3 regions of the Geodermatophilus sp. SYSU D00698 genome follow, and region 3 is predicted to be linked to each of the others. Evidence: riboswitches for the same ligand, from Rfam matches in the RefSeq annotation. Region 3 holds a riboswitch; each other region holds the start of a gene.

Region 1 (9,214 bases), on a different contig from region 3:
GGCCGGTGGTGTCGACGACCGACCAGTCCTCCCCGCGCCGCAGCCGCAGCGTGACCTCGCCGGTGACGGCCATGCCGACCCACCGCTGCAGCGACTCCCGCAGCATGAGCGCCTGGGGGTCCAGCCACCGGCCCTCGTACATGAGCCGGCCCAGCCGCCGGCCCTCGGTGTGGTAGGTGGCGAGGGTGTCCTCGTTGTGGATGGCGTTGACCAGCCGCTCGTACGCGGCGTGCAGCAGCGCCATGCCCGGCGCCTCGTAGATGCCGCGGCTCTTGGCCTCGATGACCCGGTTCTCGATCTGGTCGGACATGCCCAGCCCGTGCCGGCCGCCGATCGCGTTCACCTCGAGCACGAGGTCGACGGCGGAGGCGTACTCCTTGCCGTTGACCGAGACCGGCCGCCCGTTGGCGAAGCCGATCGTCACGTCCTCGGTCTCGATCTCGACGGCGGGGTCCCAGAACCGGACGCCCATGATCGGCTCGACGATCTCGATGCTCGCGTCGAGGTGCTCCAGCCGCTTGGCCTCGTGGGTGGCACCCCAGATGTTGGCGTCGGTGGAGTAGGCCTTCTCCGCGCTGTCCCGGTAGGGCAGGCCGTGCGCGGTCAGCCACTCCGACATCTCCTTGCGGCCGCCCAGCTCCTCGACGAACCGGGCGTCCAGCCACGGCTTGTAGATCCGCAGCGAGGGGTTGGCCAGCAGGCCGTACCGGTAGAACCGCTCGATGTCGTTGCCCTTGAACGTCGAGCCGTCGCCCCAGATCTGGACGTCGTCCTCGAGCATGGCGCGCACCAGCAGCGTGCCGGTGACCGCGCGGCCGAGCGGGGTGGTGTTGAAGTAGCTGCGCCCGCCGGAGCGGATGTGGAACGCCCCGCAGGTCAGGGCCGCCAGGCCCTCCTCGACCAGCGCCTCGCGGCAGTCGACCAGCCGGGCGATCTCCGCGCCGTAGGCGGTGGCCCGGCCGGGCACCGAGGCGATGTCGGGCTCGTCGTACTGGCCGATGTCCGCGGTGTAGGTGCAGGGGACCGCGCCCCGGTCGCGCATCCAGGCGACCGCCACGGAGGTGTCGAGACCACCGGAGAAGGCGATCCCGACGCGTTCGCCGACGGGCAGGGACGTGAGCACCTTGGACACGAGAGAGATTATGCACGTCCGCGCATGACCATTCACGGGCGGGGGTCGGGGCGCCCGGCCCGTGGGGCAGGATCGCAGGCGTGCCGGACCTCTCCCTCGGCGACGACCTGCGCGGTCTCGTCGACGCCGCCCCCTCCCCGTTCCACGCCGTGGCCGAGCTCACCCGCCGGCTGACCGCCGCCGGGTTCACCGAGCTGGCCGAGGCCGACGCGTGGCGGCTCGCCCCCGGCGGGGCGCACTTCGTGGTGCGGCAGGGCAGCCTCGTCGCGTTCCGGCTGGGCAGCGCCCCGCTCGCCGAGGCCGGCATGCGGCTGGTCGGCGCGCACACCGACTCCCCCACCTTCCGGGTCCGGCCGCGGTCCGACGTCCGGCAGGCCGGCTACCGGCTGGTCGGCGTCGAGCCGTACGGCGGCGGGTTGTGGCACACCTGGCTGGACCGGGAGCTGACCGTCGCCGGGCGGGTGGTGCTGCGCGGCGGCCGCACCGCGCTGGTCCGGCTCGACGGCGCCCCGCTGCGGCTGCCGTCGCTGGCCGTCCACCTCGACCGGAGCGTGCGCGAGGGGCTGACGCTGGACCCGCAGCGGCACCTGGTCCCCGTCTGGTCGCGGGACCTGGACACCGAGCCCGGGCTCACCGAGGCGCTCGCCGCGGCCGTCGGGGGATCGCCGGGCGACGTCGTCGGGCACGACCTGGTGCTGGCCGACACCCAGCCCGCGGCCCCCGCCGGCGCGGACGGCACGTGGGTCGCGGCGCCGCGGCTGGACAACCTGGCCAGCTGCCACGCCGGCGTGACGGCGCTGGTCGGCGCGGCACCCGGCGAGCGCACCCAGGTGCTGGTCGCCAACGACCACGAGGAGGTGGGCAGCGGCTCGATGTCGGGGGCGCGCGGCAGCTTCCTGGAGGACGTCGTCCGCCGGCTGGTCGCCGTCACCGACCCCGCGGACCCGCAGGCGCTGCCCCGGACGCTCGCGCGGTCCCGGCTGGTCTCGGCGGACACGGCGCACGCCGTCCACCCGACCCGGTACGACCGGCACGAGCCCGCCCACACCCCGCAGCTCGGCGGCGGCCCGGTGCTGAAGGTGAACGCCAACCAGGCCTACGCCACCGACGCGGCCGGCAGCGGCTGGTTCGCCGAGCGGTGCGCCGAGGCGGGCGTGCCGGTGCAGTACTTCGTCTCCCGCGCCGACCTGCCCTGCGGCTCGACGATCGGCCCGCTGACCGCCACCCGGCTGGGCGTGGCGACCGTCGACGTCGGCGCGCCGATGCTGGCCATGCACTCCTGCCGCGAGCTCGCCTCCGCGCTCGACGTGCCGCTGGTGGTGGCCGCGCTGACCGCCTGCTACGAGGACTGAGCGGGCGGCGGTTCCTGGCCGGTGGGCCGGTCGGCCGGCCGGTCCGACGGGGAGCGGCGGAGGACGTCGGCGAAGGACTCCTCCAGCCGCGCCCAGGTGCCGCTCCACTCGACGAGCGGCTCGAGGATCCGCTCGAAGACCGCCAGCTGCTCGTCGAAGGCCTGCAACTGGCCCACCAGACCCTCGACGAGCTGCCGCTGCGCCCGCACCGACGACGCGATCGACCGCACCTGCGCCGCCGACATCGCCCCGGGCGGCGAGGGCAGCCGCGGCAGCGACAGCCCCGACGGGACGGCGCCGGCGGCCAGCCGGGTGGCCCGGTCGGTGAAGCCGCGCAGCTGCGCCACGAACTCCTCGACCGACCGCGCCACCAGCCCGCCGTCGCGGGGCCTGTCCTCGGACTCGCTCACGCGCACCTCCCCCGGCCCGCCCGCCCCGGTGGGCGGGAACCGGACCCAGTCTCGCGGCTGCGGACCTCAGCCGCCGGTCAGCGCGCGCAGGGTCTCCGCGTTCCGGACCGCGTGGCCGTACCCGTCGTTGTTGAAGTACGCGTAGACGTCGCGCCCCTGCCCGGCCCACTCGCCGATCCGGTCGGCCCACCAGCGCAGGTCGGCGTCGGGGTAGGAGCCGGCGTACAGGTGCGCGGCGTCGGGCCCGTGCAGCCGGACGTAGACGAACGGCGCCGTCGCGCGCAGCACGCACGGCAGGCCGGCGCCGCTCATCACACAGTAGGCGGCGCCGTGCCGCTCGAGCAGCGCGAACACGCCGTCGTCGTGCCAGCTGGGGTGCCGGAACTCCACGGCCACCCGCATCCAGTCCGGCAGCAGGCCGAGGAAGTGGTCGAGCCGGGCGTCGTCGCGGGCGGCGGCCGGGTGCAGCTGGACCAGCAGCACCGCCCGCCGGGGCCCCAGCTCGTGCCAGGCCGCGGTCATCCGCTCGACCCAGGCCTCCGGGGCGTACAGCCGCTTGGCGTGGGTCAGCCCGCGCGGGGCCTTGACCGACAGCCGGAAGCCCTCGGGCAGGCGCTGCCGCCACCCGGCGAAGGTCGCGGTGCGCGGCCAGCGGTAGAAGCTGGCGTTGAGCTCGACGGTGCCGAACCGGCGGACGTAGTGGGCCAGCCGGTCGCGGGACGGCGTCCCCGGCGGGTACAGGACGTCCTCCCAGTGGTCGTAGCTCCAGCCCGACGTGCCGACGTGGACGGCCACCGGCGCCCCTGCGCGGTCAGGCCCGGCGCAGGGCGGCCAGGCGGGTGGCGGCGGCGAGCACCCTCCCGTACGAGCCGGGCGCCAGGCGCACCAGGACGTCCGGGACGACGGCGCTGGCGCCGATGAGCAGCCGCGGCCGGCGCCGCTCCACCGCGTCGACGATCCGCTGCGCGGCGCGGCCGGCCGGGTACCGCAGCAGCCTGGCGAACTCCCGCTTGCCCCGCTCGGCCTCCGCCGGGTCCGCGCCACTGGCGACACGGGCGGTCTCGGCGATGCGGGTCGCGATGCCACCGGGGTGCACGCTGGTCACGCCGACGCCGTCCTCGGCCAGCTCGTGCCGCAGCGCCTCGGTGAACCCGCGGACGGCGAACTTGCTCGACGCGTACGCCGCCTGCCCGGCCGGCGCCATGAGCCCGAACAGGCTGGAGACGTTCACCAGGTGCGACCCGGGGTGCGCCTGGAGCGTCGGCAGCAGCGCGTGGGTGAGCCGGACGGTGGCGCGGAAGTTGACGTCCACGACCCACTCGAACTCCTCGAGGGTCACCTGGTCGAACCGCCCGCCCAGCGCGACGCCGGCGTTGTTGACCAGCAGCGTCGTCCCCGGGTGGTCCGCGACGACCCGGTCGGCGGCCGCGCGCAGCTGCCCGGCGTCGGCGAGGTCGGCGACGACGGTGGCCACCGACTGGCCCGGGGAGGCCGCACGCACCGCCGCCGCGACGCCCTCGAGCCGCTCGGCGTCGCGGTCGAGCAGCACGAGGTCGTTGCCGCGGGCGGCCAGCCGCGGGGCGAGCGCGGCGCCGATGCCGCTGGCCGCCCCGGTGACGACGGCGGTACCGGTGAAGGCGTAGGGGCGCACGCGGCGACCGTATCCGGCGGCGCTCAGGGCAGCCGCCACACCGTCGTCCGGCGCAGCCCGGGCCCCTCCGTCTCGGGGACCTCGTACACCGCGGCCGACTCCAGCCGCTCGTGCGGGAGGTACGGGCGGCCGGGGTCGCCGACGAGCACCTCGCAGCCGCGGGCCCGCGCCCGGTCGAGGAAGGGCAGCACCCGCCCGGTCATCTCCCGGTCGTAGCAGACGTCCCCGGCGACGACGACGTCGACGGCGGGCGGCTCGCGGTCCAGCACGTCGCCGGTGACGCTGATGCCCGCGACGCCGTTGAGGCCGGCGTTGACGCCGACCGCCGTCCGGGAGAACGGGTCGACGTCGCTGGCCAGCACCCACCGGGCACCGGCGAGGACGGCGGCGACGGCCACCAGGCCGCTGCCCGACCCGAGGTCGAGCACCGTGCGGCCGCCGACGGTGGCGGGCTCGTCGAGCAGGTGGCGGGCCAGCGCCTGCCCGCCGGGCCAGGCGGCGGCCCAGAACGGCGGCTCCTCGCCCGCCCCGCCGGCCGCGGTCTCCATCGCCTCCCACAGGGCGACGACGTCGTCGGCGACGTGCAGCCGCACCTCGGGGACGAGCGAGGGCCGGCGCACCTGGGTGTGCGCGCGGACGAACCCCGCTGGCACCACCCGGGTGGCCGGCCCTCGATGAATCACGTGTCGATCAGTACCAGCCGGTGGCCTGGCTGTGCGCCCAGGCGTCGCACGGCGAGCCGTAGCGCTCCTCGATGTAGATCAGGCCGGCGTCGATCTGGCGGTAGCCGTCGGAGGTCTTGGCGATCCCGGTGCTGGCCCAGGTGGAGTCCAGGAACTGCGGGATGCCGTAGGCGGTGCTGGTGGGGTTCTGGGCGTTGGGGTTCCAGCCGCTCTCCTTGCCCCACAGCTTCTCCAGGCAGGAGAACTGCTCGCCGCTGCCGACCTTGCTCAGCGCGTAGTCCTTGAAGGAGCCGGAGGGCGCGGCGGGGGCGGCCTCCTCGGCGGCCTGCTCCTCGGCGGCCTGCTCCGCGGCGGCCTGCTCCGCGGCGGCGGCCTCGGCGGCGGCCTGCGCCTCGGCGGCCTGGCGGGCGGCCTCCTGCTCCGCGGCGACGCGGGCGGCCTCCTGCTCGGCGGCGACGCGGGCGGCCTCGGCCTCGGCGGCCTGGCGGTCGCGCTCGGCCTGCTCGGCGGCGAGCTGCGCGTGGGCGGCACCGGCCTCCTGCGCGCTGCGCTCGGCGCGCGAGGCGGCGATGTCGGCCAGCGACGTCAGGTCGGGGGCGGTCGCGGCCTGCTGCTGCGGGATGCCCAGCTCGTCGGCGACGCTGACCGCGGTGCCGGCGGTGTCGGTGCCGGCGGAGGCGGCGGGGCCGCTGGTGGAGACGACGCCGACGATCAGCGCGCCGGCGGCGGCGGCGCCGAGCAGGAGGGCCGGGCGGCGCGGGCCCAGCGGCGGGCTGCCGCGGCGGAACAGGCGCCGGCGGGCGGGGGCCTCGGCGGCGTCCGCGACCGCGGGCAGCTCGCGGGTGGCGGTGCCGGCCGTGGTCTCGGCGGCGGTGTCGGGGGTGTCGGCGGTGGCGAGCTCGACGGTCGCGGGGGCGTCGGCAGGCGTGTTCGGGACGTGGCGGGACATGAGGGGGTGAGGGCTCCGAGGGAGAGTGCGCGCGGCAGCGGGCCCGGAGGCGGACCTCGGGCATGCGCGTGCGGCGCGGGGCTACGGGTGTCGCGGACTACGGGGTCCCCGGCGACGTCGTCGCAGGGAGCGGCAGGGCAGGGGCGGCCGGCGTCAGGCGGACGCGGGAGCGCGGTGTGCGCGCGGGCAGCTGCACCTGCGGGCCGCTTCGGCCCGGAGGCGGGGCATGCGGGGACTCTCCGTTTCTTCCGTGAGCCGCCTACCGAGTTAGCTGACGGGTTCGGGCGGGAAGCAGCCCTACGCGCGCCGGGCCGGAGCTCGGCGGGCGCGATTCACCCCAGTACTGCGGTGGGTCCCCGGCTCGCGTCCACGGGCGCGGACACGACTCGGCGGCGTCCGGCCGGGCTCCCCAGGACGGGGACCTGACGACCAGCCGGACGCCAGCCACCGTACGGTCGTTACCGGTTCGTGACAACCGCCGGGGCCGGAGGTGCGGCCGTGACGGGTGGGGCGGACCCCCTCGTCCCGGAACCCGCCCCCGCGTCGCCGCTGGTCAGGAGGCCGCGGCCACCTCGGGCCGGCCGGGCCCGTGCAGCGGTGTCACGTCGGACACGTCCGTCCCGGACGACGCCGGACGCGACTCCGCCCGGAGTCCACCGGCGGAGTCCTCCAGACGGGCCAGCCCCCGCTTGTCGCCCAGGGCGGGGACGTCGTCGGGCACGACGCCGGTGACGACGGCGAGCGCCTCGTCCAACTGCCCGGTCAGCAGGCGCAGCCAGTCGCGCGCCCGGTCGCGCTCGTCGCGCAGGGGCTCGAGCTCGGCCTCGACGGCGTGCCGGCGCTCGAGCGCCTCGGCGTCGGCCCGCGCCCGTGCCGCGGCGGCCTCGCGGTCCCGCCGCTCGCGCTCCGCGGCGGCCGCCTCCTCCAGCCGGGCCGCCTCGCGGCGCGCGGCCTCGAGGACGGCGGCGGCCTCGCTGCGGGTCTGCTCGCGGGCGGCGAGCACCGCCTCGCGCATCTCGGCCACCCCGGACAGCCGGGCCTGCGCCTCGGCGAGCGCCTCGGCGCGGATCCGCCCGGCCTCCTCCTCGGCGGCGGCGGTCAGCGCGGCGGCCTCCTCCTCGGCCCGCCGCACGATCGCCGCCGCGTCCTCGGGGCCGGGCAGGCTCTGCCGCTCGCGGACCAGCTGGGCCAGCCGCCGGCGGGCGTTCTGCAACTCGGCCGAGGCGGCGGCGTAGCGGCTGAGCAGGTGCTCGTTCTCCCGGCGCAGGACCAGGAGCTCGGTCTCGGCCCAGGCGACGTAGTCGTCGACCTGCACGCGGTCGTAGCCGCGGACCGCCCCGGTGAACACCGGTCCGGTGCCCAGCAGGCCGTCGAGCCCACGTCCCGGAGGCGGCTCCGCGGTGCCGTCCCCGGTCCCGTCGGGAGCAGCTCCCCGTCCCCGCAGCGACATCCCGGTTCCCCCTCGGTGCGCCGTCCGATCCGGCCCCCCACCGGCGTGCCGGTCGGGGGTGATCACAGAGTTCCACCCGCCGCGTGCGGCCGGACGGGTCGACACGGACGCGTGCGGGGCGTCCGGACCGGTCGCGCCCGGACGTGCCGGGCCGGTCACCGAGCGCGGTCGAGAGGTCTCAGTACGGTCACGGAGGCGTCGGGAATGCCCGGCGGGGGCGGGTCGTTGGGCCGGGTACAGTAGTTGCACTCTCAACCACATGGAGCGCGAGATGCAGTTCGGGGTCTTCACGGTCAGCGACGTCACGACCGACCCGACGACGGGGCGGACGCCGAGCGAGGCGGAGCGGATCAAGGCCGTCGTCACCATCGCGAAGAAGGCCGAGGAGGTGGGCCTCGACGTCTTCGCGCTCGGTGAGCACCACAACCCGCCGTTCTTCTCGTCCTCCCCCACGACCACGCTGGCCTACGTCGCGGCGCAGACCTCCCGGCTGCAGCTGTCGACGTCGACCACGCTGATCACCACCAACGACCCGGTGAAGATCGCCGAGGACTACGCGATGCTGCAGCACCTCGCGGACGGCCGCGTCGACCTGATGATGGGCCGCGGCAACACCGGCCCGGTCTACCCGTGGTTCGGCCAGGACATCCGCAACGGCATCCCGCTGGCGGTGGAGAACTACGCGCTGCTGCGCCGGCTGTGGGACGAGGAGGTCGTGGACTGGCAGGGCCGGTTCCGCACCCCGCTGCAGGGCTTCACCTCCACCCCGCGGCCGCTGGACGGCGTCCCGCCGTTCGTGTGGCACGGCTCGATCCGCTCGCCGCAGATCGCCGAGCAGGCCGCCTACTACGGCGACGGCTTCTTCCACAACCACATCTTCTGGCCGAAGGAGCACACCCAGCGGATGGTGGAGTTCTACCGGTCCCGGTTCGAGCACCACGGCCACGGCGCCGCCGACCAGGCGATCGTCGGCCTCGGCGGGCAGGTGTTCATGCGGAGGAACAGCCAGGACGCCGTCGCCGAGTTCCGGCCCTACTTCGACGACGCGCCGGTCTACGGGCACGGGCCCTCGCTCGAGGACTTCTCCCGGGAGACGCCGCTGACGGTGGGCAGCCCGCAGCAGGTCGTCGAGCGCACCCTCGGCTTCCGCGACTACGTCGGCGACTACCAGCGGCAGCTGTTCCTGATCGACCACGCCGGCCTGCCGCTCAAGACCGTGCTCGAGCAGCTGGACCTGCTCGGCGAGGAGGTCGTGCCGGTGCTGCGCCGCGAGTTCGCCGCGCTCAAGCCGGCGCACGTGCCCGACGCCCCGACCCACGCCGCCCGGGTGGCGGCGCGCGGCGGCGCGCAGGACTCCACGGTGTACGCCGCGGGTGACGACGTCACCGGCCGTGCCGACGACGGGGCCCGCGAGGAGGTGTCCGTCCGATGACCACCCGCACCCTGGCCGTCGTCAGCGCGGGGCTCGGCGTCCCGTCGTCGACCCGGCTGCTGGCCGACCGGCTCGCGGCGGCGACCGTCGCCGCGCTGCGCGAGCGCGGCGAGGACGCCACCGTCGAGGTCGTCGAGCTGCGCGAGCACGCCCGC
Region 2 (9,214 bases), on a different contig from region 3:
CGCCACCTCGGCCGAGGGCATCGCGGCGGGTGGAGGGGACACGTTCTACGCGGGCGACCTGTTCGCCGGCGACGTCTTCCGCGGCGACCTCGAGGCGGGCACCGCCGAGCTGTTCATCGACGCACCGGAGGGCCGGTGGGCGGTCGGCATGGACGCCGACCTGCGGCACGGCCTGCTGTACGTCGCCGGCGGCGGCACCGGCCAGGCGTACGTGTACGACCTGCACTCCCGGGAGACGGTCGCGGAGTACCAGTTCGCGCCGCCGTCGCCGGCGCCCCCGGCGGCCTTCACCACGCTGGTCAACGACGTCGTCGTCACCCCGGCGGGCGCGTGGTTCACCGACAGCCGGCGTGCCGTGCTGTACCACGTGCCGATCGACGCCTCCGGGCGGCCGGGGCCGTTCCGCACGCTCCCGCTGCACGGGCCGGCGGCCGACACCGCCGGCGAGGTCAACCTCAACGGCATCGACGCCGCGCGCCACGGCGGCACGCTGGTCGTCGCGCACTCGACCGACGGCGAGCTGTACACGGTGGACCCCGCCACGGGCGACAGCGCGGTCGTCGCCGGGGTGAGCGTGCCGTCCGTGGACGGCATCGAGCTGCACCGCGACTCGCTGTGGGCGGTGCAGAACACGAACCGGGTGAGCGAGGTCCGGCTGAGCCCGGACCTGGCGTCCGGGTCCGTCGTGGAGGTCGTCACCAGCGACCTCTTCCAGACCCCGGCGACCGCCATCCGGCACGAGGGACGGCTCGCCGTCGTCAACGCCAAGTTCGACACCGGCATCCCGCCGACCGCGTCGCGGTACGAGGTGGTGCTCGTCCACGACTGACCCCTCCCGGAGGGTCAGGGCGTCCCAGCGGGAGGGTCGTCGAACCGGGCGAGCACCATCGGCAGCAGCCAGTCCAGGCGGTCGAGCACGCCGCTGCCCGGCGGCATGAAGTGGGTGGTCCCCGGCAGGATCGCCAGGCGCGCCCGCGAGAGACCGGCCAGGTCGCCCATCGCGCCGCCGCCGAGGAGGCGGAAGAGCTCGACCGCGGACTCGGCCAGGACGGCATCGGCGTCCCCGGCGACGACCAGGGTCGGCGCGGTAATCCCCCGGATGTCCTCGGCCGGCCAGTCGAAGGGGGTCTCGTCGAGCGTCTTCAGCTTCTGGACGAGGACCGGGAAGTGGCCGGGGTCCGGGGCGGTGGCCCGGTAGGCCTCCTCCAGCGGCGACCCGGCGAACACCTCCGGGGTGATGGTCGGGATCATCTCGAGCAGTTCCGGCTGCGTCCCCCTGCTGGAGTGCGACGCCGAGACGACCACCAGCGTGCGGACCACCTCCGGGTGGCGGACGGCCACCTGCAGCGCCGCGGCGCCGCCCATGCTGTAGCCCAGGACGTCGGCCCGCTCGATGCCGAGGTGCGCGAGGAGGCCCGCGGCGTCGTCGGCCAGGCCCTCGTAGGTGATCGGCCGGTCCACGTCCGCCGTCCGGCCGTGGGCCTGCAGGTCCGGGACGACGACCTCCCGGGTGGTGGCCAGGGCGCCCACCAGCGGTCCGAGGTCGCCGGCCGACATGTACGCGCCGTGCAGGAGGAGGACCGGGCCGCCCGCCGGCTCCCCCGTGGGCCCGTGGACCTCGTAGTACATGCGCAGCCTGCCGACCGGCGCGTACCCGGTCCTCGTCGCGGTGGCGGTGTCGGTCACGGGGCCCTCCTCGGCGGTCCGGGGCCAGGCGATCGTCGCGCGACCGGCACGGCGGCGGGAACCCCCGCGGGCCCGGCGGACGTGACAGCGTGGCCGGGTGGACCGCGCCGGCGTGATGCAGTGGGTGGCCGGGTACGAGCGCGCGTGGCGGGAGGGGGACGTGGCCGCGGTCGCCCGGCTGTTCACCGACGACGCGCGGTACCGGCGCTCCCCCTACGAGCCGTCGGAGGTCGGCCACGCGGCGATCCGGGCGTTCTGGCGGGAGGACGAGGGCCGGACGTTCACGGTGGCCGCGGAGCCGGTCGCCGTCGAGGGGCGCGACGCGGTGGTGCGGCTGGAGGTGCGGTACGGCGCCCCGGCGCCGCAGGAGTACCGGGACCTGTGGGTGCTGCGCTTCGCCGACGACGGCCGGGTCGAGGACTTCGAGGAGTGGGCGTACTGGCCCGGCAGGTCCTACACCGCGGAGGCCGACACGGCCGGCTGAGGGGCCGCGCGGCGGATCCGCGCCTGGGACCGCGGGCCGTCGCGCCCTACGCTCGTCCGGCATGGCGACGGTCTTCGCCGGGATGGCGGCCAGCCTGGACGGCTTCATCCAGTCGAGGTCCGGGGACCTCGCGTGGCTCAACGACGCCATGGCCCCGGGTGAGGACTACGGCTTCGCGGAGACCGAGGCCCGCACCGGGGCCTACGTCGTCGGCGCGAACACGTACCGGGAGATGGGCACCGCCGGTGTCGGTGGCGTGCCGACCTGGGTGGTCACCCACGACGCCGACCTGCCGACCGGCCGGAACACGCACGCGTACGCCGGCGACCTGACCCGGCTGATCGACACCGTGCGGTCCCGGATCGACCCCGGCAGGGACATCTGCGTCTTCGGCGGCGGGCGGCTGGTGACCCAGCTCCTGCAGCTCGGGCTCGTCGACGAGCTGGGCGTGTCCGTCGTCCCCGTCGTCCTCGGGGACGGCGTGCCCTTCTTCGGCACGATGACGGGGAGCACCAGGCTCCGGCTGATCGAGTGCCACCCCTTCCCCTCCGGGATCGTGCTGCTCAACTACCGGGTGGTGCGCCCCTAGCCGGCGGCCCCGCCGTGCAGGGTGGGCCGGTAGACGAGCTCCTGGATGCGGCCGTCGAACGTCCGGCTCCCGAGCAGTTCGAGGTCGAAGTCGGCCGCGCCCGCGAAGACCGGCGCCGTCCCGGTCCGGCCGGTGATCACCGGGAAGACCGTCACCTGGACGCGGTCGACCAGGCCGGCGGCCATCAGCGCCCGGTTCACCGACAGGCTGCCGTGCGAGCGCAGCGGCACGGCGGACTCCTCCTTGAGCCGGGCGACGACGTCGACGGCGTCCCCGTGCTCGAGGGTCGCGTCGGGCCAGTCGAGGGGGCCCCGCAGCGTCGTCGACACGACCGTCGTCGGCATGGTCCGCATCCGGGTGTTCAGCGGGTCGGTGACCTGGGCCGGGTCCAGGAACTGCACGAACTCCCGGAAGGTGGTGGCCCCGAGGACCAGCCGCTGCTCCGCGCGGTACTGCGCGAGGCGGTGGTCGAGGAACTCCGGGCCCTCCTTGCCCCAGTAGCCGCCCCAGTCGCCGTCCTCGCCGTAGGAGCCGAAGCCGTCGAGGCTGCAGAAGACGTCGAAGGTGTAGGTGGCGGTCACGATGCCCTCCCCGGGTGCGGTCGGCCGGCTGCCGGCCGCCGGACGGCGTAGCGCAGCAGGACGACACCGTTGCCGAACCGCCGGTTCTCCACCAGCTCCAGGTCGGTCGGCTCGTCGGTGGTCTCGAAGAGCCGTCGACCGCGCCCGACGACGACGGGGTTGACGTAGAGCCGGTACTCGTCGACCAGGTCTAGCCGGCGGAAGGTCGCGGCCAGGTCGACCCCGCCGAGCGTCATGTCGCCGCCGGGCTGCTGCTGCAGTGCGCGGATCTCGTCGGGGTCCACCTCTGCCCGCAGCGAGGCGTTGGGGCCGACCTCCCGCAGCGTGCGGGAGAACACGATCTTCGGCACCGCCCGCCATATGCCGGCGAACTCGCGCATCGTCGGCGGGGCGTCCGGGTCCTGGTCGGCGGTCGGCCAGTACGCCTCCATGAGCTCGTAGGTGACCCGGCCCTCGAGGAAGGCGCTCTTGGTCGCGAGCTCCTCGTTGAAGTGCCCGTGCAGCTCCTCGTCGACGCGGTGCCAGCCCAGGTCGTGGTCCGGCCCCTCGAAGTAGCCGTCCAGCGACAGCATCATGTGCACGACGATCTTCCGCATCCGTCCTCCTGGTCTCCGCCGGTCCGGGAGCTCGGACCGGCGGACGCGGGCGATCTCATCGGTCCCGCCTCCCGGGAGCCGCCCCGGGGGACACGGCGGCGCGACCTCACACCGCCGGGCGCTGTGCCGGTACCTCCTGGAAGGCGCGGACCTCGATCCGCGCGCCGAGCGCCCGGGACGCCTTCGCCGCCCAGGAGACGGCCGCCGCCCGGTCCGGCGCCTCGACGACCCAGAAGCCGCCGAGGTACTCCGGCGCCTGCGTGTACGGCCCGTCGGTGAGGGCGAGGTCGTCCCCGGTGTGGTCGACGGTGACCGCGGTCGACGGCGGGTGCAGCCCACCGGCGAAGACCAGCGTGCCGGACGCCGCCAGCTCCTCCAGGAAGGCGCCGGCCGCCGCCAGGGCGGCCTCCAGCTCGGCGGGGTCCATCGTCGCCATCGTCGGTTCCTCGGCCGAGTCGTGCGGCATGGACAGCAGGTACTGCGTCACGGGTCCTCCCGGGTGGTCGCCGCGGCCCGTCCGGCCGCTCCACGAGAGGGACCCCGGTCGCCGCGGCGACTCATCGGTCGGGTCCCGTCGGTGGGGTCGCCTGGCGGCGACGCACCGGCAGCCACCCGCGACCGGGCCCGGACGACCGGACGCCGTCGACCCGGTCGTGCGCGGATCGGCGGAGGGGGGCGACGGACGAGTCGGCCTGCCGATCCGGGGCCGGGTGTTCACCGCCTGGTCTCGTACCTGGTCAGGAGCACGCCGCCGGGAAACGTCCGGGTCTCCACCAGGTCCAGGTCCACCCGGTCGTCCAGGGCCGTGAAGAACGGCGTGCCGCCGCCCACCAGGACCGGGTGGGTGACGAGCGCGTACTCGTCGATCAACCCGGCCCGCATGGCCGCCGCGGCGAGGGTGGCGCCACCGACGTCCATGGGACCGCCGTCCCCGGCCTTGAGCCGGGTGATCTCGGTGACGGCGTCGCCGGTGACCAGGCGGGCGTTCCCGTCGACCGCGCTGGTCGTCGAGGAGAACACCACCTTCGGCATGTCCCGCCAGCGGCGGGCGTACTCGATGTGCGCCGGTGTGGCGCCGGGCTGCTGGTCGGCGGTCGGCCAGTGGGAGCTCATCGTCTCCCACAGTCTGCGCCCGTACAGCGCCAGGCCCGTGGCCGCCACCCGGTCGGACCACCACTGGAACAGCTCGTCGCTCGGCACGCTCCAGCCGAGGTCGTCGCCGGGCGCGGCGGTGTAGCCGTCCAGGCTCAGGTTCATGGCGAAGGTCAGTCTCCGCATCGCATGGCCTCCCGTGGGTCGGTGTTCGGCGTACGGACCGACACGGCACGGAGAACTGACCGGTCCGGCCACACCGAGGGCCGGCCGACCACCGCGCCGAGCGGATGCCGCGTACGAGGAGGGGCGACGACCGGCACAGCGCCCCGTGGGACGGGTCGCAGCCTCGTCGTCCGGCCGCTCGACGTCCATGCCGGGGGCGCAGGGGCCGCGTGACGCGGGCCGGATCATCCCGGAGCCGATCGTCGTCAGCACCCGCAGCCGGGAAGAGGGCGAGCCGACCTCGGCCGACGATCGCCGTGACCGACCGACGTCATGACGCCCGCGACGACGTCGAGCCCGCTGCTCCGGCCTCTTGCCGCCCGGCTCGGTCTCCACCCGGAGGTCGGCAGAGCCTCCGGCCCTTCCACGCCGGCCTGCTCACCCGGCACGGGGGGGGTCGGTGACGACCGTCCAGGCCCGGCTCGGGCACGCCGGCGCCGCCGGGACGCTCGTCGCCTGCAGCCGGCTCTGGCCCGGCTCCGGCGACCGGCCGAGGGCCGCCGTCGACCCCGTTCCCGGCCGAGTGGCGGACCCCGCGCGGACCGGCGCCGCGCCCTGACCGCAGACCCGCAGGTCAGGGCGGGCGACGGACGAGTCGGCCTGTACGCCGGGTTCTGTCCTCGGGCGCCTCGCGGCCTCCCGATGGGCGGTCATCCATCTAGGCCCGCCGTTGCCGGCGGGCTCGAGCGGTCCACCCGCAGGCTCGGGCGGGCAGCCCTCGAACGCCTGCGCAGGACGGTGTCCGGTCGCCCGGCCACCGTCCCTTCTCGACCTTGCTCCGGGTGGGGTTTACCGAGCCGCACCGGTCACCCGGTGCGCTGGTGGTCTCTTACACCACCGTTTCACCCTCACCAGCAGCGGACTGCTGGCGGTCTGTTCTCTGTGGCACTGTCCCGCGGGTCACCCCGGGTCGCCGTTAGCGACCACCCTGCCCTGTGGAGCCCGGACGTTCCTCGGCGACGGGGTCTCCCCCGCCGACGCGACCGCCCAGCCGACTCGTCCGTCGTGCCGACCAGTCTACGGACCCCCTCAGCGGAACTGTTCAGTCCGCGCTGCGGGCTCCGGCGGACGCTCCTACGGTGGCTCCGTCCGGCCGGTCGTCACGTCCTCCACCGGGGGAACCGAGCCGGGTGCCGCCGAGTCGCGGCCACTGCGGTGGCCGTGAGCCGGGGACCCACCGCACCACCGGGGTGAGTCCCACCTCCCGGACCCGGGAGGGGGTAGGGCGCAGTTCCCCGCCCGAACCCGTCAGCTGACCCGGTAGGCGGCCACAGGAGAACGGAGATCCACCAGGGGGTGCGCCGACGGCGCCTGCCCCGGCGTGCCCCGCACTCTGCGACGAGCGCCGCGACCCGCCCACCTCCGCCGGTCGCCGCGCCTCCACGGACCGGAAACGACCGGCCTCGCGTCGGCCTGCCCTCCAGCAGCCGCCCGCCGCCCGGCCGCGTCCCGGCCCGTCCCGCAGGTCCCCCCACGCGACGGGTGACCGCCGAGCCACGGACGGCGCCACGCGGAACCGACGTCAGGAGCTCTCCTCGTCATGCCCTCGAACAGCAAGCGCACGATCCGCCGGACCCTCACGGCCGGCGCCCTCGCCGTCGCCTTCGGCCTCAGCGGCCAGTCGGTGGCCCAGGCCGACTGGGACGGCCCCCGCCGGGACGGGTCGAACGGCTGGTCCCAGGACCGGGGAGGAGCCGCGGCGCCCGCGCCAGCGGCCCCCGCCGCCCCCGCGGCCGCACCCGCCGCCCCCGCGGCGGTGTCCACGAACCTCAGCGGCGCGCCCACCGCCTCCTCGACCTCCTACAGCGCCTGGGCGGCGCACGTCCGCCCCGTCGTCGCCGAGGTCGCGCAGCGGTGCGGGGTGTCCACCGTGCTCACCCGTCCCGGGCACTCCCCCACCCAGCAGCTCGCCGCGGACTTCATGGTCTACGCCGACTCCGCCAAGGGGAACGCCGTCGCCCAGTACGTCCTCGACAACGCCGCGCGCATGGGCGTCGACTACGTCATCTGGAAGCAGCGGATCTTCGTGATCGGGAGCTCCGGCTGGCGGGCGATGGAGGACCGCGGGTCCCCCACCGCCAACCACATGGACCACGTCCACGTGAGCTTCAACCCCTGACCGGCCCGGACGCGGCCCCGGGCGCACCCCGGGGCCGCGTCCGGCCTCAGCCGGCGTACAGCGCGAAGCCGGCCACCCGCCGGCCGTCGACGACCGGGGTCGCCGTGTCGACCTGTCGCCGGGCCTGCTCCTCGACCGGGTCGGCCGACAGCGCCTGCAGGTAGCGGCGGTGCTCGGCCAGCGAGGCCACCGCCCGGTCGACGACGTCGGTCACGTCGACGGTGTGCGTGACCCCCACCGGCGTGGAGACGGCGGTCCAGCGCACCCCGCGCCAGGGCTCCGGGTCGGCGAGCTCGGCGAAGATCCACTCGTTGGCCGCGTCGCCGACGGCGTCGACCACCGCCCGGCCCAGCACCCGGTGGTCGGCGCTGTTCCAGTAGCCGAGCGGGGCGCCCGGCGGCGTCCACGTGTCGCCGAAGTGCAGCGTGACCACGAGGTCGGGGCGGTGCCGCCGGATCGCCGCCGCGACCGCCCGCCGCAGGTCCAGCCCCTCGGTCAGCCGCCCGTCGGGGTGGCCGAGGAACTCGACCACCGACACGCCGACCACCGCGGCCGCGGCCCGCTGCTCGCGCTCGCGCAGCGGCCCGGCGGCCTCCGGCGGCAGCCCGGCGATGCCGGCCTCGCCGCTGGTGGCCATCACGTACCGGACGTCGCGCCCGGCCGCCGTCCACGCCGCGACGGCGGCCGCGCAGCCGTACTCCACGTCGTCGGGGTGGGCGGCGACGACCAGGGCGCGCTGCCAGTCCTCGGGGAACGCCTCCGTCATGCGGGCAGTCTGCCCGCGGCCGCTGACGCTCAGCGCCCCCGGGCCACCCGGAGCGCCGCGGCGGTCATCGGCACCTGCAGCAGCAGCCGGACCGCCGCCGCGGCCAGCACCACCGGGCGCCCGCGCGCCACGCGGAGGTGGTGCAGGTGGGCCGGCACGAACGACGCCAGGAGCGCGGCCGCGGCCCGTCCCCCGGCCCGGCGGCTCGCCGGCGCGGCCAGCAGCGCGGCGGTGCCGACCTCGGCGACCCCGCTGCCGAGCACCCAGGCGCGGGCGTCGCCGAGCTCGGGTGGCACCAGCCACTCGAACGTCCGCGGCCGCACCAGGTGCAGCACGCCGGAGCCGCCGAGGGCGGCGGCCAGCCAGGTCGCCGGGGCGGGGAGTCGCACCCATCGACCGTAGGCTGGCGCCCCGTGACGGCCGCGGACCTCCTGATCGCGGCCGCGGTGGCCCTGGGCGCGGGAGCGGTCAACTCGATCGCCGGCGGCGGGTCCCTGATCCTCTTCCCCACCCTCGTCGGGCTGGGCCTGGGCACCGTGGCGGCCAACGTCACCAACTCGGTGGCGCAGTGGCCGGGCTACCTCGGCGGGATGGCCGGGTTCCGCCGCGAGTACGCCGGTCAGCGCGACCGGCTGGTGCGGCTCGGTGCGGTCTCGGCGCTGGGCGGCGTCGCCGGCAGCGTGCTGCTGCTGACCACGCCGAGCGAGGCGTTCGACGTCGTCGTGCCCGTGCTCGTGCTGCTGGCCAGCCTGCTGCTCGCGGTGCAGCCGCTGCTCACCCGCCGGCTGCGCGACCGCGACGACGGCGCCGTCCGCGACCCGTGGTGGCTGTACCTCGCGCTGTTCCTCGCCACCGTCTACGGCGGCTACTTCGGCGGCGCGCTCGGCGTCATCCTCGTCGGGGTGCTCGGGACGGCACTGCACCGGCTGCCGCTGGCCAACGCGCTGAAGTCGGCGTTCTCCGCGGTGACGGCGACGGTCACGCTGGTCGTGTTCGGCGTCTTCGGGCCGGTGGCCTGGCAGGTGGTCGCCGTCGCGGCGCCGGCCAGCCTGGTCGGCGGGTTCCTCGGCGCACGG
Region 3 (9,214 bases):
GCCGAGCTCGCGGAGGAACTCCGGGTCGTCGTCGGGGGCGACCGGGCGGGACGCGCGGGAGGGCCGCGGACGACGGGCCGGCCGCTCCCGGCGCAGCTCGCTCCCGGCGACCGCCGTCGCCCGGACCACGAGCACCACCACGAGCACCGCCACCAGCAGCAGCACGACCGGCACCCGGCCTCCCCTCTCCAGGAACGTCCCTGCACCCAATGTACGAGCGCGGGGATACTCGGGGGAGCGGGCCGCGACCGCGTCCGCACACGACCTGGACGGAGCCCCCCATCGACGCCGTCGACCGGCAGCTGATCGACCTGCTGCGCGCCAACGGCCGCGCCAGCATCGCCGAGCTGGCCCGGCAGGTCGGGCTCTCCGCGCCGGCCGTGCACGAGCGCGTGGGCAAGCTGGAGGCCTCCGGCGTGGTCCTCGGCTACCGCGCCGTCGTCGACCCCGCCGCCCTCGGGCTCGACGTCACCGCGCTGATCGGCGTCATCGAGAGCGACGCCGTCGACGACACCGGCGTGGAGGCGGCGCTGCGGGCGATGCCCGAGGTCGAGGACTGCTGGCGGGTCGCCGGCAGCGAGGGCTACGTGCTCAAGGTCCGGGTGACCGACATCCCGGCACTCGAGGCCGCCATCAACGCGTTGAACAGGATCGAGGGCGTCGCCCGCACCCGCACGACCGTCGTGCTCTCCACGAAGTGGGAGGGCCGGACGGGATGACGCCCGACAGCACGCAGGAGGACAGCAGCATGGCCGAGAGCACCACCCCGGGCGCGCCCACCGGCGGTCCCGCGACCCCGCCGCGGATCGCGCCGTGGCTGCTGCTCTACACGCTCGGCCGGCTGGTCATCGCCGTCGCGCTCGTCGCGCTGATCTGGCTGGTCGGTCTGCCCGGCTTCCCGGCGCTGCTGTTCGGCCTGCTGCTGTCGATGCCGGTGGCGCTGGTGCTGCTGCGCCCGGTCCGCGACAAGCTGACCGAGGGCCTGGCCGCCCGCAGCGTCGCCCGCCGCACCCGCAAGGAGCAGCTGCGCGCCCGGCTGTCGGGCGACGCCGCCGCCTGAGCCCGCCTCAGCCCGACAGGGCGAGCCCGGCGCCGAGCAGCACGCCGGTGGCCAGGGTGAGCAGGCCGGTGGCCTGCAGCGCGGCGATCAGCGCCGGCCCGCGGCCGCCGGAGAGCACCACCCGCGACGGCGGCACGGCCAGCGGCGCGGCGGCCAGCGCGAGCAGCGCCCACGGCCGGCCCACCCCGATCGCCACGACGACGGCGAACGCGACCGCGAGCAGGCCGACGTAGAACCGCCGGGTCGCGCGGTCGCCGAGCAGCACCGCGAGCGTGCGCTTGCCCACCCGCGCGTCGCCCTCGACGTCGCGCAGGTTGTTGACCACCAGCAGCGCCACCGACAGCAGCCCGATCGGCACCGCGGCGGCCAGCGCCAGCCCCTCGACCCGCCCGGTCTGCGCGAACGTCGTCCCGGCGACGGCGACCAGGCCGAAGAACACGAAGACGAACACCTCGCCGAGCGCCCGGTAGCCGTAGGGCAGCGGGCCGCCGGTGTAGGTCCAGGCCGCGGCGATGCACACCGCGCCGACCGCGACCAGCCACCAGCTCGACAGCGCCGCCAGCACCAGCCCCGCGACCCCCGCGACGGCGAAGGACAGCAGCGCCGCCGTCAGCACCGCGCGGGGCGAGGCCGCGCCCGAGCCGACCAGCCGCATCGGCCCGACCCGGACGGCGTCGGTGCCGCGCCTGCCGTCGGAGTAGTCGTTGGCGTAGTTGACCGCCACCTGCAGCGCCAGGGCCACGAGCAGCGCCAGCAGCGCGGGCACGAGCCGGAAGCCGTCGAGCGCGGCCGCGGCGCCGGTGCCCACGAGCACCGGGGCGAGCGCGGCCGGCAGGGTGCGGGGCCGGGCGCCGGCCACCCACTGCGCGGGCGTCGCCATCAACGGACCCCTCCACCCAGGGCGGCCGCCACGCCGCGGCGGTCGGGCTTGCCGGTGTGCAGCGTCGGCACCGACCCGATCAGGTGCAGCTCGCGCGGCGCGGACGGGCCGCCCAGCCGCTCGGCCACCCACGGCCGCAGGGCCGCGAGGTCGGGTGCGGCGCCCGGCGCCGGGACGACGGCGGCCACCACCCGCTGCCCCCACTCGTCGTCGGGCCGGCCGAAGACCACGGCGTCGGCGACGGCGGGGTGCTCGCGCAGCGCCCCCTCGACCGCCTGCGGGGCCACGTTCACCCCGCCGGTGACGACGACGTCGTCGAGCCGCCCGGCCACCGTCAGCCGCCCGTCGGGGCCGACGCTGCCGGCGTCGCGGGTGCGGAACTCCCCGCCGGCGAACGCCGCCGCGGTGCTCTCCGGGTCGCGGCGGTAGCCGAGCGCCAGCACCGGTCCGGCGATCGCGATCCCCTCGTCGTCCGCGCGCACCCGGACGCCGTCGAGCGGGACGCCGTCGTAGACGCACCCGCCCGCGGTCTCGGTCGTGCCGTAGGTGGTCACCACCGCGACGCCGGCCTCGCGGGCGCGCGCCAGCAGCCCCGGGTCGGTGGCCGCGCCACCGACGAGCACCGCGTCGAACGCGCGCAGCGCCGCCGGCTCGCGCTCCAGGTACCGGCGCAGCTGGGTGGGCACCAGCGCGGTGTACCGCCGGCCGGCGGGCATCCGCGCCACCCCCGCGGCCAGGTCCTCCCCGGGCGCGAGCACGGTGGGCGCCGTGCCGCCGAGCACCGACCGCACCAGCACCTGCAGCCCGGCGATCGCCGACACCGGCAGCGCGAGCAGCCAGGCGCCCGGGCCGCCGAGCCGGTCGAGGGTCGCCGTCGCCGAGGCCCGCAGCGCCGCGGCCGGCAGCAGCACGCCGCGCGGGCCGCCGGTCGACCCGGAGGTGACGACGACGAGGTCGGTGCCGTCCTCGAGCGGCTCGTCCGGCGCGAGGACCTCCCGCGCGGCCGCCGCGGGCGGCCCGGCCGGGAGGACGGCGAGCGGCGCGGCGCCCTCCAGGCAGGCGCGGACGGCGGGCAGCACGGTGCCGAGGACGGCGTCGGGGGAGTCCGGCGCGGGGAGGACGGTCAGCTGCCGGATCACGGGTCCCGAGGGTACGTCGCGCGCGACATAGGCTTGCGGGCGTGATCACCCCCGCCGGCCTCCCCGAGGGGATCGACCGGCTGGCGGTGTGGTCGGTGCCGATGCGCACCCGCTTCCGCGGCATCGACGTCCGCGACGGCGTGCTCGTGCACGGCCCGGCCGGCTGGGGAGAGTTCTCCCCGTTCTGGGACTACGGCGTGCGGGAGAGCCGCCGCTGGTGGGCGGCCGCCGCCGAGGCCGCGTTGCAGGGCTGGCCCGCGCCGGTGCGCGACGCGGTGCCGGTCAACGTGACCGTCCCCGCGGTGGGCGCCGAGCGGGCGCACGCGATCGTGACCGCGTCGGGCTGCCGGACGGCGAAGGTGAAGGTGGCCGAGCCGGGCCAGACCGCCGCCGACGACCTCGCCCGCGTGGAGGCCGTCCGCGACGCGCTCGGCCCGTCCGGTGCGCTGCGGGTGGACGCCAACGCCGCCTGGGACGTCGACACCGCCGTCGCCCGCATCCGGGAGCTGGACCGGGTGGGCCTGGAGTACGTCGAGCAGCCCTGCGCCACGCTGGCCGAGCTCGCCGCGCTGCGCCGCCGGGTCGACGTCCGGGTCGCCGTCGACGAGGGCGTGCGCCGCGCGGACGACCCGCTGGGCGTCGACCTGCGGGAGGCCGGCGACGTCGTCGTCCTCAAGGTGCAGCCGCTCGGCGGCGTGCGGGCCGCGCTGCGCGTGGCCGAGGCGCATGGGCTGCCGTGCGTGGTCTCCTCCGCGCTGGAGTCCTCGGTGGGCATCGCCGCGGGGGTCGCGCTGGCCGCCGCGCTGCCCGAGCTGCCCTTCGCCTGCGGCCTGGCCACGGTCGCCCTCCTGGACGGCGACGTCACCGACGCCCCGCTGCTGCCGGTGGACGGCGCGCTGCCGGTGACCCGGCCCGACCCCGGCCGGCTGGACGCCGTGACCGCGCCCGGCGACGTCACCGCCCGCTGGACGGAGCGGCTGGGCGCGGTGCTGGCCGCGTGAACCCCTCCACCGCGCTGGCCCGCGTGCTGGTCGACGAGCTGGTCCGCGGCGGCGTCCGCGACGCCGTCGTCGCGCCCGGCTCCCGCTCGGCGCCGGTCGCGCTGGCGCTGGCCGCCGCCGAGCGGGCCGGCGTCCTGCGGCTGCACGTGCGCATCGACGAGCGGACGGCGTCCTTCCTCGCCCTGGGCCTGGCCCGCGCATCCGGCCGGCCGGTGCCGGTGCTCACCACCTCCGGGACGGCGACCGCGCACCTGCACGCCGCCGTCCTCGAGGCCGACGTCAGCGGGGTGCCGCTGCTGGCGCTCACCGCCGACCGGCCGCCGGAGCTGCGCGGCACCGGCGCCAACCAGACGATCGAGCAGCCGGGCCTGTACGGCGGTGCGGTGCGCTGGGCGGCCGACGTCGGCGTGCCCGAGGCCGGCCGCGAGGCCGCGCAGAACCGCTACTGGCGCTCGGTGGTGTCCCGGGCGCTGCTCGCGGCCACCGGCGTCCTGTCCGGCGACCCCGGGCCGGTGCAGCTGGACCTGCCCTTCCGCGACCCGCTGCTGCCCGAGGAGGAGCCCGGCCCGCTGGAGGGCCCGTGGGCCGGCCGGGACGGTGGCGCGCCGTGGACCGCCGGCGCGTCCGCGCCCGCCGCGGCCGCACCGATCGCCGACGGCCCGCGCACGCTCGTCGTCGCCGGGGACGGGCCCGACGCCGCCGGCCGGGCGTGGGCGGCCGGCGCCGCCGCGGCCGGCTGGCCGGTGGTCGCCGAGCCGAGCGGCGGGGCGTGGACCGACGGCGCCGTGCGCGGCGGGGCGCTGCTGCTCGGCGTGCCCGGCTGGCTGGACGCGCACCGGCCCGACCGGGTGGTCGTCGTCGGCCGGCCGACGCTGTCCCGGCCGGTGTCCGCGCTGCTGGCCGACCCGCGGGTGCGCGTGGAGACCGTGGTCGCCGGGCCGCGCTGGCCCGACGCCGGCCGCTCCGCCGCGCTGGTCACCCGCGCCGCCCCGCCGGCCGGGCCGCCCTGCGACCCCGGCTGGGCCGCCGCCTGGCGCGCGGCCGCGGACCGGGTGGGCGCCGCCGTCGACGCCGCGCTCGACGCCGCGCCCGGGCTGACCGCCGCCCGGCTGGCCCGCGACGTCGTCGCCGCGCTGCCGCCTGGGGCGCTGCTGGTGCTCGGCTCCTCCACGCCGGTGCGCGACGTCGACCGGCTCGCCGTCCCGCGCGGCGACGTCGCCGTGCTCGCCAACCGCGGCGTCGCCGGCATCGACGGCACGGTGTCCACCGCCGTCGGCGCCGCGCTGGTCCACGGCGGGCCGGCGGTGGCGCTCATGGGCGACCTGACGTTCCTGCACGACCTGCAGGGGCTGCTCACCGGCGAGGGCGAGCCGCGCCCGGACCTCACCGTGGTGGTGCCCGACAACGACGGGGGCGGGATCTTCGCCCAGCTGGAGCCCGGGCGGCCGGCGTACGCCCGCGACTACCGGCGGGTGTTCGGCACGCCGCACGGGCGGGACCTGGTCGCCGTCGCGGCGTCCCTGGGGTGGGAGTCGATGGCGGTGACCACGCCGGAGGAGCTCGCCGCCGCGCTGGCGCGCGGCGGGCCGCGGGTGGTCGTCGCCCGCACCGACCAGCGCGCGGAGGCCGACCTCGCCGTCGCCCTGCGGGAGGCCGCGGGCCGCGCGCTGGCCTGACCGGTCCGAGGAGCGCCGGACGGGGCCGGGCACGGCCGGGAGCCCGTCCCGGGCCCTCGTGACGGGCCGGTCCGGCACGCGTTCCCGGTGGCCTTCGTCACGGGACCCGGCGCGGCCGCGGCGGGGGCGGCACGACCCCGGCAGGGCCCGATCCTGCGCGACGAGCAGCGGGTTCCGTTACCCGCGCGGTGGTCACGCCGACGTCACGCCATACCCCACGCGCCCCGGCCGAACCGCCGTGTGACCGCCGTCACGACGACAGTCGACATGACGACACGTAACGTTTTGGCTGCGCTCAGCGAACACGGAGCGCGGCACCGGTCCGCCAAACCCTGCCCACCGGTCGCCCACGTCAACTCCCAGGGCAGGGGTGGGGGACCCACTCTTCCGGCGCGCGACGGCCTACGGGGGCCTGTCGGAGCGCGCCTCGGGGTGAAGCCGCGGACCGCGGCCGGGCACCGATCGCCCGAACCCGACAGCTCACCTCGCCGGCGGTGATCGGGAGATCATCACCATGCCCAAGCACCGCGCACCCCGCTACGTCCGCACCAAGAAGGTCATCGCCAAGGCCCCTGTCGCCGCCGGCGCCGCCGCCGTCGGTCTGGGCGTCCTGAGCTCGCCGGCCTCCGCCTCCACCACCCACGACTGGACCGGCGTCGCCCAGTGCGAGTCCAGTGGCAACTGGAGCATCAACACCGGCAACGGCTACTACGGCGGGCTGCAGTTCAGCCAGTCCACCTGGGCCGCCTTCGGGGGCACCGACCTCGCCCCGCGCGCCGACCTCGCCACCCCGGCCGAGCAGGTCCAGATCGCCGAGGCCGTCCTGGCCGGCCAGGGCGTCGGCGCCTGGCCGACCTGCGGCAAGTACCTGACCGACGGCACCACCGCGGCTGCCGCCGAGGCGCCGGCCGCTCCCGCCGAGCAGGTCGCCCCGGCCGCCGGGGCCCCGGCCGCTCCGGCCGAGCAGCCGGCCGCCGAGCAGGCCGCGCCGGCCGAGCAGGCCGAGGTCAGCACCGAGGAGTACACCGTCCGCTGGCGGGACACGGTGGCGAAGATCGCCGCCGCCCACGGCCAGAGCTGGCGGGAGCTCTACGAGCGCAACGTCGACGTCATCGGCGGCAACCCGAACCGGATCTACCCCGGTCAGGTGCTGGCGCTCAGCGGCTCGACCGCCGCCCCGGCCGAGGCCGCTGCGGCTCCCGCCGCCGAGGCCGCCCCGGCCCCGGTCGCCGCCGCCGGCGAGGCGGCGCCCGCCGCCACCCCGCCGATCGCCGAGGCCGCCCCGCAGGTCGCGCAGGCCTCGGTCGTCGCCGAGATCACGAACACCGCCGGCGCGATCCACGAGGCCGTGCAGGCGGCGGCGAACGCCGTCGTCAGCAACGTCCCGGGCGCCGCGGACATCACCCTCGGCGGCACGCGGGCCAGCGCGGTCGACCCGGACGGCCACCCCTCCGGCAAGGCGCTGGACTACATGGTCATGTCCGACGCCGCCCTCGGCGACGCGATCGCCCAGTACCACGTCGACCACTGGGACGAGCTCGGCGTCGAGTACGTCATCTGGCAGCAGCGCATCCTGACCTCGCCCGACGGCGCCTGGAAGGCGATGGAGGACCGCGGCGGCGCGACCGCCAACCACATGGACCACGTGCACGTGAACTACGTGGGCTGACCTCCGCCTCACCCGACGAGGGCCCCGACCGCGCGCCGCGGCCGGGGCCCTCGTCGTTCCCGGGGCAGGACGGCGGCCGGCCGGGAGCGGGCCGGCTCAGCCCTCGAGCGCGGCCTGGAAGGCGGCGAACTTCGACTGGGTCTCGGCGAGCTCGGCCGCCGGGTCGGAGCCGGCGACGATGCCGCAGCCGGCGAACAGCCGGGCCGAGCACGGGTCGTCGTCGACCAGCTGCGCGCAGCGGAGGGCCAGCCCGAACTCGCCGTCCCCGCGGGCGTCGAGCCAGCCCACTGGCCCGGCGTAGCGGCCGCGGTCCATGCCCTCCAGCTCGGCGATGACCCCGGCGGCGGCCTCGGGCGGGGTGCCGCAGACGGCGGCGGTGGGGTGCACGGCGTCGACCAGCTCCAGCAGCCCGGCGCGGCCGCGGGCGCCCGAGCGGCGCTGGGTGCCGACGACGTCGGTGGCCAGGTGCCGCACGTTGGGCAGCGTGAGCAGCGAGGGCTGCTCCGGCACCGACAGCGCGGTGCAGAACGGGTCGAGCGCCCGCACGAGCGAGTCGACGGCGAGGGCGTGCTCGGCGCGGTCCTTGGCGCTGGCCAGCAGGCCGGCCGCGAGCCGCTCGTCCTCGGCGCCCGCGCCGCGCGGGGCGGTGCCGGCCAGCACCCGCGCCGACAGCTGCCGGCCGGTGCGGCGCAGCAGCAGCTCGGGGGTGGCGCCGAGCAGCCCGTCGACGGCGAAGGTCCAGCAGTCGGGGAAGCGGGCGGCCAGCCGGTCGAGCAGGCGGCGGGGGTCCAGCGGCACGTCGGCGGTGACCAGCAGGTCGCGCGCGAGCACCACCTTGGCGAGGTCACCGGCGCCGATGCGGCCGATCGCGGCGGACACCGCGCCGCACCACGAGGCGGGGTCGAGCGCGCCGTCGGCGTAGCGCAGCCGCCCCGGCGCGGGGGTCAGCGGCTCGCGGGCCGCCGCCAGCACGTCGCCCGGGTCGGCGTCGCCGCTCGTGGTCACCCAGGCGACGCCGTCGCGGCGGCCGACGACGACCTCGGGGACGACGAACACCGACGTCTCCCGCGCGGGGTCGAACGCGGCGCTCGCGAACACGACCGGCCCGGAGCCGGGCACGCCCACCTCGTCGTCGACGGCGAGGGCGGCGCTGCGGTCGGCCCACCAGGCGGCGGCCTCGGCCAGCGCGCCGGGACCGGAGACCTCGAGGCGGTCGGCCTCGCCCCAGCCGACCAGGCCCTCGCCGCGGCGCACCCAGGACAGCGCGCCCTCGCGCGGCAGCAGCGCCAGCAGGTCGGGGGAGTCGGGCAGCGCGACCGTGGTCACGGCGGGCGCGGCGGCGTCCGGGGTGGTCACCGCCGCTGCCGTCACGTCCCCCAGCGTAGGCAGCCGGTAGCGTCGTCCGCCGTGGCAGACCGGCGAGACAGCGCACACACCGCCGGGTCGAGGGCCGGGCTGGACAAGCAGCCGCACGAGGTCGCGGCCATGTTCGACGGTGTCGCCCGCCGCTACGACCTCACCAACACCGTGCTCTCCGGCGGTCGCGACGCCGCCTGGCGGCGGGCCACCCGCGAGGCGCTGGGCGCCCGGCCGGGGGACCTCGTCCTCGACGTCGCCGCCGGCACCGCCGTCTCCACGGTGGAGCTCGCCGCCGGGGGCGTGCGCGCCGTCGCCTGCGACTTCTCCCAGGGGATGCTGCTGGCCGGCGCGGGACGGCCGGTGCCCAAGGTGGCCGGCGACGCGATGGCGCTGCCGTTCGCCGACGCGAGCGTCGACGGGCTGGTCGTCT

The links. A riboswitch is a leader RNA that binds a small molecule or an ion and turns the genes downstream of it on or off. The one in region 3 is predicted to bind cyclic di-AMP.
Region 1: linked by a shared signal. The riboswitch ahead of ACI8AB_RS07785 (aggregation-promoting factor C-terminal-like domain-containing protein) and the one ahead of ACI8AB_RS04475 (transglycosylase family protein) in region 3 are both predicted to bind cyclic di-AMP.
Region 2: linked by a shared signal. The riboswitch ahead of ACI8AB_RS15375 (hypothetical protein) and the one ahead of ACI8AB_RS04475 (transglycosylase family protein) in region 3 are both predicted to bind cyclic di-AMP.

The regions. Positions count from the first base shown of each region.
Region 1 is NZ_JBJGZD010000006.1:132,431-141,644, reverse strand. It holds gene argG (argininosuccinate synthase) at 1-1,132, opposite strand, end outside; gene ACI8AB_RS07810 (M18 family aminopeptidase) at 1,213-2,484, shown strand; gene ACI8AB_RS07805 (hypothetical protein) at 2,472-2,894, opposite strand; gene ACI8AB_RS07800 (DUF72 domain-containing protein) at 2,961-3,689, opposite strand; gene ACI8AB_RS07795 (SDR family NAD(P)-dependent oxidoreductase) at 3,706-4,545, opposite strand; gene ACI8AB_RS07790 (class I SAM-dependent methyltransferase) at 4,569-5,228, opposite strand; gene ACI8AB_RS07785 (aggregation-promoting factor C-terminal-like domain-containing protein) at 5,236-6,177, opposite strand; cyclic di-AMP (ydaO/yuaA leader) riboswitch at 6,419-6,579, opposite strand; gene ACI8AB_RS07780 (hypothetical protein) at 6,731-7,627, opposite strand; gene ACI8AB_RS07775 (LLM class flavin-dependent oxidoreductase) at 7,887-9,059, shown strand; gene ACI8AB_RS07770 (FMN reductase) at 9,056-9,214, shown strand, end outside.
Region 2 is NZ_JBJGZD010000016.1:49,802-59,015, forward strand. It holds gene ACI8AB_RS15330 (hypothetical protein) at 1-829, shown strand, start outside; gene ACI8AB_RS15335 (alpha/beta fold hydrolase) at 844-1,686, opposite strand; gene ACI8AB_RS15340 (YybH family protein) at 1,784-2,170, shown strand; gene ACI8AB_RS15345 (dihydrofolate reductase family protein) at 2,232-2,759, shown strand; gene ACI8AB_RS15350 (dihydrofolate reductase family protein) at 2,756-3,340, opposite strand; gene ACI8AB_RS15355 (dihydrofolate reductase family protein) at 3,337-3,936, opposite strand; gene ACI8AB_RS15360 (YciI family protein) at 4,043-4,423, opposite strand; gene ACI8AB_RS15365 (dihydrofolate reductase family protein) at 4,651-5,214, opposite strand; RNA gene rnpB (RNase P RNA component class A) at 5,841-6,252, opposite strand; cyclic di-AMP (ydaO/yuaA leader) riboswitch at 6,378-6,535, shown strand; gene ACI8AB_RS15375 (hypothetical protein) at 6,794-7,372, shown strand; gene ACI8AB_RS15380 (PIG-L deacetylase family protein) at 7,419-8,138, opposite strand; gene ACI8AB_RS15385 (DoxX family protein) at 8,168-8,527, opposite strand; gene ACI8AB_RS15390 (sulfite exporter TauE/SafE family protein) at 8,552-9,214, shown strand, end outside.
Region 3 is NZ_JBJGZD010000003.1:235,413-244,626, reverse strand. It holds gene ACI8AB_RS04510 (hypothetical protein) at 1-174, opposite strand, end outside; gene ACI8AB_RS04505 (Lrp/AsnC family transcriptional regulator) at 210-719, shown strand; gene ACI8AB_RS04500 (DUF4229 domain-containing protein) at 749-1,060, shown strand; gene ACI8AB_RS04495 (1,4-dihydroxy-2-naphthoate polyprenyltransferase) at 1,068-1,940, opposite strand; gene menE (o-succinylbenzoate--CoA ligase) at 1,940-3,079, opposite strand; gene ACI8AB_RS04485 (o-succinylbenzoate synthase) at 3,121-4,080, shown strand; gene menD (2-succinyl-5-enolpyruvyl-6-hydroxy-3-cyclohexene-1-carboxylic-acid synthase) at 4,077-5,756, shown strand; cyclic di-AMP (ydaO/yuaA leader) riboswitch at 6,097-6,266, shown strand; gene ACI8AB_RS04475 (transglycosylase family protein) at 6,271-7,425, shown strand; gene ACI8AB_RS04470 (isochorismate synthase) at 7,522-8,796, opposite strand; gene ACI8AB_RS04465 (demethylmenaquinone methyltransferase) at 8,833-9,214, shown strand, end outside.